Regions from separate parts of the Arthrobacter sp. K5 genome, predicted to be linked through region 2. Evidence: predicted binding sites of a transcription regulator. Region 2 holds the regulator's gene; the other holds the start of a gene.
What was found. Region 2 encodes Rex, which represses fermentation and respiration genes when NADH is low (regulators of the CRP and FNR family bind a similar motif). Its sites were predicted from a motif close to CTTGTGAANNNNTTCACAAG; they were not measured.

Region 1 (4,367 bases), 1.1 Mb from region 2:
GAGTGTCGGGTTCTGTTCCATGACACAAGTTTGTGCCCGTTTACCGGCTGATTCCAGAGAATTGCCCGGGAAGTTCCCGGGAACGGGTCAGCCCCGCCGGCACAGGTGTGCCGGCGGGGCTGACGGAACGCTTCGGTTAGACCGGGGCTGCCACGGCCAGGACCGGGGCAGCGTCCTTTGCGGAATCCTTGGCCGGGAAGGTCGGCGGGTTCACCCCTGCCATTTCCTCCATGACGCGGACCACCTGGCAGCTGTAGCCGAACTCGTTGTCGTACCAGACGTAGACGACCAGGTTCTTGTCGTTGGCGATGGTGGCGAGGCCGTCCACGATGCCGGCACGGCGGGAACCGACGAAGTCGGTGGAGACGACCTCCGGGGAGTCGATGTAGTCGATCTGCTTGCGCAGCTCAGAGTGCAGCGACATCTCGCGCAGGTAGTTGTTGACCTCGTCCTTGGTGGTGCCGTGTTCCAGGCTGAGGTTCAGGACAGCCAGGGACACGTCCGGGGTGGGGACGCGGATGGAGCTGCCGGTGAGCTTGCCCTGCAGTTCCGGGAGAGCCTTGGCCACGGCCTTGGCGGCGCCGGTTTCGGTGATCACCATGTTCAGGGCGGCGGAGCGTCCGCGGCGGTCGCCCTTGTGGAAGTTGTCGATCAGGTTCTGGTCGTTCGTGAACGAGTGAACGGTCTCCACGTGGCCGTGGATCACGCCGTACTTGTCGTTGAGGGCCTTCAGGACCGGTGTGATGGCATTGGTGGTGCAGGAGGCGGCCGTCACGATCCGGTCCGCGTCCGTGATGTCGCGGTGGTTGATGCCGTGCACGATGTTCTTCAGGTCACCCTTGCCCGGCGCGGTCAGGAGCACCCGCGACACGCCCTTGCTCAGCAGGTGCTGGCCGAGACCCTCGGCGTCGCGCCAGCGGCCGGTGTTGTCCACCACGAGGGCGTCCTTGATGCCGTAGGCGGTGTAGTCGATCGTTGCCGGGTTGTCCGAGTAGATGACCTGGACCTGGACGCCGTTGGCCGTGATGGTGTTGGCGTCGGTGTCCACCTTGATGGTTCCTTCAAAGGAACCGTGCACGGAGTCGCGGCGCAGCAGGCTGGCGCGCTTGGCCAGGTCGTTGTCGGAGCCGCGCCGGACCACGATGGCGCGCAGGCGCAGGCCGTGGCCGCCGCCTGCCTTTTCGATGAGCAGGCGGGCCAGCAGGCGGCCGATGCGGCCGAAGCCGTAGAGCACGACGTCGGTGCTGGTGCGGTCGTCGGCGCCGCGCTTGCCCACTACCTCAGCCAGCTCGGCGCGGAGGAATTCCTCCAGAGTCAGATCGCCGCCGTCGGACTTGAACTTCTGGTTCAGGCGGGCGATGTCGATGGCAGCGGCACCCAGGTCCAGCTGCGCCAGCGTGTTCAGCAGCGGTGCCGTCTCCTCAAGGAGCAGCTCATCCTTGCTCATCCGGCGCGCAAAGCGGTGCGCCTTCAGGATGTTCATGGTGGACTTGTTGATCAGGCTGCGTCCGTGGATGGAGGTAACCACGTTGTTTTCACGGTACAGCCGGCCGATAACCGGGATCATGGCCTCGGCGAGCGCCTCACGGCCCATCCACGTATCAAGACAAGAATCTGACGTCTGGCTCACAGAACTACCTTCCTTGGTTCAACCGGCTACGTCCTCGTACACCGGATGGCGGCCACTGGAAGTTATCCAGGGCAAGCTGGCACCGGCAGGGTTTCGGTCCACCCCGGATGCCGTTGACCGTGCAAAGAAAAACCGCCGGCTGCGAACGCAGATCCGGCGGTAGAACTTCTACGTTCACCATCCATTCTAGGCGCGCCCGGGGCCTTCTCTTGCCCCGGAGCCCGTGAAATCACTCACACCGGGTGTGATGCCTGTCGCCCGGGATGCCGGATTGTTATCGACGCAATGCCGGCAACCACTATCCGCACGCCTTCGGGGGGCCATAAGCTGACGGCCCTGACGGCGATGCACTCGTAAATATGCCGTCTGCGAAAGAAAGGCCAAATGATGTATGAAATGGTCGCCCTTGGAGCCGGGAGTGCATGGCAGCGCCCAACCAATCGGACACCCGGATGCACGTGTGCACCCTGGCGGTACAGTCCGCAGCATCCCCGCCCCACCAACCCGGACTGTCCCGCTCACGGAGTCGCCGGCCAGGACGCAGCATGACGGGCCAACCTGCTGCCGGCTTTGAGTGGATGGGTTGACCGATACGCCGGGTTCTGTGCTCCCGCGCTGTTGCCGGCGCGGGAGTAGCGGCCATCCATCTACGAGCGCCGTTGCCGGCGCCCTCCAGCGGCCTACCCGGACACTCGGGCGGGCAGCCCTCAAACGTGTCCTGTCTGGCCTTGCTCCGGGTGGGGTTTACCTAGCCTTCCCGGTCACCCGGGAAGCTGGTGGTCTCTTACACCACCGTTTCACCCTTACCTGCTTCGTGCCGCTTTCAAACCGGCGCGACGCAGGCGGTCTGTTTTCTGTGGCACTGGCCTGCGGGTTACCCCGAGTGGGCGTTACCCACCACCCTGCCCTGTGGAGCCCGGACGTTCCTCGAGCCACTTGCGTGGCGCGCGGCCGCCTGGTCAACCCATCCGCAGTCCAGTTTACGGGCATTCGCGCGGACCCGGACACGCGCCCGGCGCGGGGTCTAAAATCGGGAAATGGACCAGCCGTCCTTCACACGGCGACGCTTGCTGCATTTGGCAGGTGTCGCTGCCGGTCTGACCTCGGCATCCGCCTGCACGGCGCCGCCGCCACCGGTTCCCGGCCCCGCGACGTCCAGTTCCCTGCCCGATTCGGCCGGAACACCTACTTCGCCGGGAGCAACGACGGCGGCCGTTCCGCCGGCTCCCCCATCGCCGCCTTCCACGGTGTCGACCCGGACAGGGGCATTTGTCTCCCGCTTCCGTCCGTCGGTCACCACGCACTGGTCCTTGGCCGTGCCGCTTCCGGACGAGGCGGGCCAGCTGCTGCCGGTGGCTGTGTTCCTGCACGGGCTGGGCGGCAGCAGTGAGGTTCTGTTGGGCGACCTCGCGGCGGACCGGGCCCTGCAGCGCCACCTGGACGACGGCGGCCCGTCCTTTGCGGTCGCCGCCGTGGACGGCGGCGATTCCTGGTGGCATGCCCGCGCCGACGGCAGCGACACGCAGTCGATGCTGGTGCAGGAGTTCCTGCCGTTCCTGGGCGACCAGGGGCTTGACCTCGGAAAGGTCGGCATCTTCGGCACGTCGATGGGCGGGTTCGGCGCGCTCCTCCTGGCATCCCGGGGCAGGGTGTCCGGAGTTCGCGCCGTTGCGGCCATGAGCCCGGCCGTCTGGTCCAGCTACGAAGAGGGCATGGAGGGCGCCTTCGACGGCCCGGCCGATTTCAGGGCGAACGACGTTTTTGCGCTCCGGCCGAGACTTGCGGCGATTCCCAAGAGGATCGACTGCGGCAGTGAGGACAATCTTGCCCCTACGGTGCACAAGTACCGTTCGGGACTTCCCGGCAGGGTAGAGGGCGGTTTTCAGCCCGGCGGCCACGACGCCTTGTACTGGCGGTCCGTCCTGCCGGACGTGCTGGACTTCCTGGGCCGTTCCCTGGGCTGAGCCCCCGCCGTCAATCGATCCCGCCCTTCAGCTGATCCCGCACCCGACCGGTAAGATCGTACGGTGCTGATTCTCCTCCCCCCATCCGAAGGCAAGACTCCGGCCGTCCGTGGAGACGCCATGGACTGGGCTTCGTTGAGTTTCCCTGTGCTGAATACCTACCGGGCGAAGGTGCTCGATGCGCTGGGGACAGTCAGCGCACATGAGGATGCCCTCGCCCTGCTGGGCGTCGGAGCCTCGCTCAAGGACGACGTCGAACGCAACACACGGCTCCACGCCGAACCGGCGGCGCCGGCGCACCAGGTGTACTCCGGCGTGCTGTACGACGCCCTCGGCTACAAGTCGATGACGCCGGCGCAGCGGCGCCGGGCGGATGAGTCGGTGCTGGTCATCTCCGCACTGTGGGGCGCCATCCGGTTCGCAGACTCAGTGCCCGCCTACCGGCTGTCCATGTCAACAGCACTGCCCGACGTCGGACGCCTTGCCTCGTTCTGGAAACCGCAGCTGACCGACGCCCTCGGCGAAATTGCCGGCGGCGAGCTCCTGGTCGATTGCCGGTCCAGCACCTACGCGGCCGCCTGGACTCCCCCGCCGGCCGACACCGTGACGGTCAATGTATTCACGGAGGTGAACGGCGCGCGCAAGGTGGTCAGCCACTTTGCCAAGCACACCCGGGGCGAGCTGGCCCGGCACCTGCTGACGCGGCGCGGCAAAGCCCCGGCGACGCCGGAGCAGCTGCGGAAGGTGGCAGCCGAGAAGTGGCAGGCCGAACT
Region 2 (4,367 bases):
CAGGTCCGGCAGGCACGATTGCTGGAACCCCAACGCCCCGTCCGCGGACTCTCCGCGGGCGGGGCGCTTGGCGTTCAGGCCTTCTGGAATTGGCAGTATCCCGGGTTTAAAGTGAGTGCCATGAGCACCCCCAGCGATGAACCGGAGCCCCGTGATCCCGGGGCAGTGCCGCCATCCGGCAGGGATGGTCCGACGCCGGAACCGCAGTTCCCCGGCCAGGAACCGGGACGTCCGACGCCGGGCCAGGCAGGTCAGACGGGCCAGGCGGGTCAGCCGACGCCAGACCAGCCGGGCCAGCCGACTCCAGAGCAGGCGGGCCAGCCGACGCCAGAGCAGGCGGGCCAGCCGACGCCGGGCCAACAGTTCCCGGGCCAGCAGCCGCCTGCCGGCGGTGGCCGGTTCGCCTTCGAACTGCCCGCGGACCGGCCACGGAACTTTAGCGAGATCATGCCGCGCGGGGGCTTGTCCGGCCTCTTCGACGTGACCGGGCTGCCCACAGAGCTCAAGGTGTCCTACTGGATCTGGGTGATCGGCGGCCTGCTGGGGCTGCTGGGCGGTGTGATCGGCCTCTTTGGCGTCCTGGTGCTCTTCGCGATCGTTCCCGGCGTGGCTATCCTCGTGTTCCTGCTCGTCCTCGTGGCCTTGGCTGTGGCGGCGGCGGAGATTGTCCTGGCCCTGAAGCTGAAGGAAGCCAAGGAGTGGGCGCGGCTGGCCCTGACCATCGTGGCCGGGGTGTCGCTGCTGCTGGCCATCATCAGCTCGAGTTTCCCCGCGGGCCAGGACGGGAACTGGCTGGGCTTTCTGGTCAGCCTGGTGGCCACGGCGCTGATGTGGGTGCCCAGCTCACAGGCCTGGTTCGTTGCGGCACGGGGCCGCCTCTGATCGGCGCCCTGCGGGGGACACCGATCCTGGCCAGACAATGCCCTGCAGCACAGCGTTTCCGCAGGTTGGGGCGCCTTTTGGAATACCTCTCTGGAATGATCCACCGCATACCCGCTGAGGGGTACGGTGGGAAGTGAACCATGCTGGGGAGGGCAGGCGTCTGAACCGGTAGCCGATTCAGACGTCACTATGCAAAGGACCGCTCATGAGCAATCCTCCAGTCCCGCACTCCAACGACCCCGGCTCCAATGAGCCGGAAAACGGTCGTCAGCCAGGCGACGGGCAGCCCCGCTACGGTCAGGACGCGCCCCAGCACGAGCAGGGCACGCCCCAGTTCGGGCAGAACAGCCCTCAGTACGGCCAGGGAACACCGCCCGCCGCACCCCAGTACGGCGAGAACGCGTCGCAGTTCGGGCAGAACGCCCCGCAGTACGGACAGAACGCACCCCAGTACGGGCAGACCGGACAGAACGCGCCCCAGTACGGGCAGACCGGACAGGGCGGCGCACCGCAGTACGGACAGTCTCAGTTTGGGCAGAACCCGCCCCAGTACGGACAGTCTCAGTTTGGGCAGTCCCCTTACGGCGGCCAGAGCCCGTATGGCCAGTCCCCCTATGGGCAGTACCCGTCGGAACAGGCCCAGGCAGCAACCGGCGCCGGGGTTCCGCAGCTCGTGAACTATTCCTTCTGGCTGATCATCGCTGCGGGCGTGCTGTCGCTCCTGAACCTCCTGGTCACGATCCCCACCCTGGACGACCCGGCCATGCGGAGCACGTTCGAGGAGCAGCTGCGCGGCAGCGGCCAGGACATCGCGTTCGAGGACATCAAGGGCTTCATCATCGGAACCATGGTGGTCTTTGCCCTGATCGGCGCCGGCCTCTACGCGCTGGTGGCCTTCAACGTCCGAAAGGGCAAGAACTGGGCCCGCATCCTGGGCACCGTCTTTGCAGCGCTTTCCGTGTTCAGCCTCTTCCCGCGGGGCCTGAACACCCTGGTGGGCGTCCTCGGCATCGCCGCGATTATCATGCTTTACCTGCCCGGCGCGGCGCCGTACTTCCAAAAGCCGCAGCCGTTCGCCAACCCGTACTCGCAGCCGGGCGGCCCGTACGGCCGTTAGTTAAGCGAACGCTGCCGACGGCGGGCAAGCCGCCAGGCATCGCGAGCAACAAGCCGCTATCCCCAACGGGCGCGGATTCCTGAAAGGCCGGAGCTACTCCGGCTCGCCGGGGGTCTGCGCCCGTTGCGCGTGATACGCCAGGATCTGCAGCTCGGTGGCCATGTCCACCTTCCTCAGCGTCACGCCGTCGGGCACCTGGAGCATCACCGGCGCAAAGCTGAGGATGCTCCGGACACCGGCGGTCACCACCCGGTCGCAGATGCTCTGGGCCACGGCGGCCGGCAGTGCCAGCACCACCATGTTGGTGCCGGTCCGTTCCAGGACCGTCTCCAGGTCCGCAACGTCGCTGACCCTCAGCCAGCCCACTTCGTTGCCCACCACCATCTGGTCGGCGTCGAAGATGGCAACCACGTCAAAGCCCCTGGATTCGAAACCGCCGTAGCGGGCCAGCGCCTTACCCAGGTTACCGGCGCCGACAATCGCGACTTTCCAGTCATGCGTCAGGCCGAGTGCGGCGGCGATGTGGCGGCTCAGGTACTGCACCTCATAGCCCACGCCGCGGGTGCCATAGGAGCCCACATGGGACAGGTCCTTGCGGAGGGTTGAGGAGCTGACACCGGAAAGCTCAGCCAGTGATTCGGACGACACCCGCTCGGTGCCTTCGGCCAGCAGGGAGTTCAGGGCGCGCAGGTAGATCGTCAGCCGGGCCACGGCCGCCGGCGGGATCTGCTTTCCGGCAGCCCCGGTGGGCCCGGGCAGGGCCTGGGGTGGTGAATCGAGCGAAGTCACTGTCTGCTCCGTTGCGTCGCGTTGTGAGTCCACTCTAAATCCCCATCAGATATGTCAACAAAGCCAATGCCATTGTTCGAAATTGGCTAATCCCCCGTCATGGCTCGGCGCAGGACGCGTTCCAGGCGCGCCTCGTCGATCTTCCAGAAGTCGCGCTGGATGCCGTCCACCAGCACCACTGGGATCTCCTCGGCGTAGCGATCGCGCAGTTCGTCGTCGGCGTCCAGCTGCCGCTCCGACCACGAAAGTCCCAGCCCGGCTGTCACCCGCCCGACGGCGTCGCGCGCCGCGGCGCACAGGTGGCAGTCAGGTTTGGTGAGGAGAACGACGTCGGGGTTTGCCATGCTTCAACCGTATCCCCGTTCCTGTCGCGGAGCGACGCGGCGGCCGTCAGGTGCGCGGTACTGCATTGACTAGACTCAGTGGCATGCCCGAGGAGAAGTACGTCGCTGTGGCCCACCGTCCGGTTGCGAAGCAGCAACACGGCGAGGCAGCCTTCTTCGACGTCGACAACACCCTCATGCGCGGCGCCAGCCTGTTCCACGTCGCCAGGAAAATGCACCAGCGCGGCGCCTTCACGCTTGCGCAGGCGGCGGGCATGGCATGGAAGCAGCTCAAGTTCGTGCTCCGGGGCGAGAACCTCAACGACGTCCACGCTGTCCGGGATTCCGCGCTGAGGCTCGCCGCCGGCATCACGGAGGAGGACATCAAGGCGCTGGGCGAAGAGGTCTATGACGAGATGATCGCCTCCCGGATCTGGCCCGGCGCGAAGGCCCTGGCCGAGCAGCACCTGCGCGTGGGCCGGAAGGTGTGGCTGGTCACCGCGACGCCGATCGAGGTGGCCACGGTGATTTCCACGCGTCTGGGCCTCACCGGCGCCCTCGGAACCGTGGGCGAGACCAAGGACGGCTTCTACACGGGCAGGCTCGTCGGGGACATCCTGCACGGCGCCGCCAAGGCTGTGGCGGTCCAGGGCATCGCGGACAACCACGGACTGGACCTGAAGCGCTGCTGGGCCTACAGCGACTCCTACAACGACATCCCGCTGCTGACGATGGTGGGCCACCCCGTCGCGATCAACCCGGACGCCCGCCTGCGCAAGCACGCCCGCGAACGCAACTGGCCGGTCTACGACTTCCGGGCCGGCCGCCGGGCAGCCACCCTGGGCCTCAAGGCAGCCACAGCAGGAGGAGCGGTCTACGGCCTCTGGCGGGGCTACACGCGCTTCCGCGGCCCCCGCGCCTGACGCTTCCTCCCCCGGACACGCTTTCCACCCCCGGACACACTTCCCGTCACAGGACACCCGAATTCGCGTGTCCCCACACCATTTGCGCGTCGCAGGGCGGTGTGCGTGTCGCAGGAACGCAAAAATGCCCGCACCCTCGAAAGGGGACGGGCATTGACGCGTAGAGCGAGCTCTACTTCTTATTGCGGCGCTGGTGGCGGGTCTTACGAAGCAACTTGCGGTGCTTCTTCTTGGCCATACGCTTGCGACGCTTCTTAATAACTGAACCCACGAAAGTTCCTTACAAACTAGATGCAGTACCTGTCTGATGGAGAAGGTCCGTGGACTGAGCAA

Region 1: ABRP34_RS04815 (glyceraldehyde-3-phosphate dehydrogenase) is a predicted target of Rex. The motif match lies at 1,851-1,870, and genes of this name have one in related genera.

The regions. Positions count from the first base shown of each region.
Region 1 covers NZ_CP159279.1:1,088,063-1,092,429, forward strand. Annotated here, with positions in the region: gene ABRP34_RS04810 (TolC family protein) at 1-21, opposite strand, end outside; gene ABRP34_RS04815 (glyceraldehyde-3-phosphate dehydrogenase) at 137-1,594, opposite strand; RNA gene rnpB (RNase P RNA component class A) at 2,206-2,597, opposite strand; gene ABRP34_RS04825 (hypothetical protein) at 2,655-2,930, opposite strand; gene ABRP34_RS04830 (alpha/beta fold hydrolase) at 2,947-3,594, shown strand; gene ABRP34_RS04835 (peroxide stress protein YaaA) at 3,658-4,367, shown strand, end outside.
Region 2 covers NZ_CP159279.1:2,150,313-2,154,679, forward strand. Annotated here, with positions in the region: gene ABRP34_RS09700 (hypothetical protein) at 121-882, shown strand; gene ABRP34_RS09705 (hypothetical protein) at 1,088-1,999, shown strand; gene ABRP34_RS09710 (redox-sensing transcriptional repressor Rex) at 2,093-2,788, opposite strand; gene ABRP34_RS09715 (glutaredoxin family protein) at 2,875-3,132, opposite strand; gene ABRP34_RS09720 (HAD-IB family hydrolase) at 3,216-4,034, shown strand; gene ABRP34_RS09725 (AURKAIP1/COX24 domain-containing protein) at 4,207-4,305, opposite strand.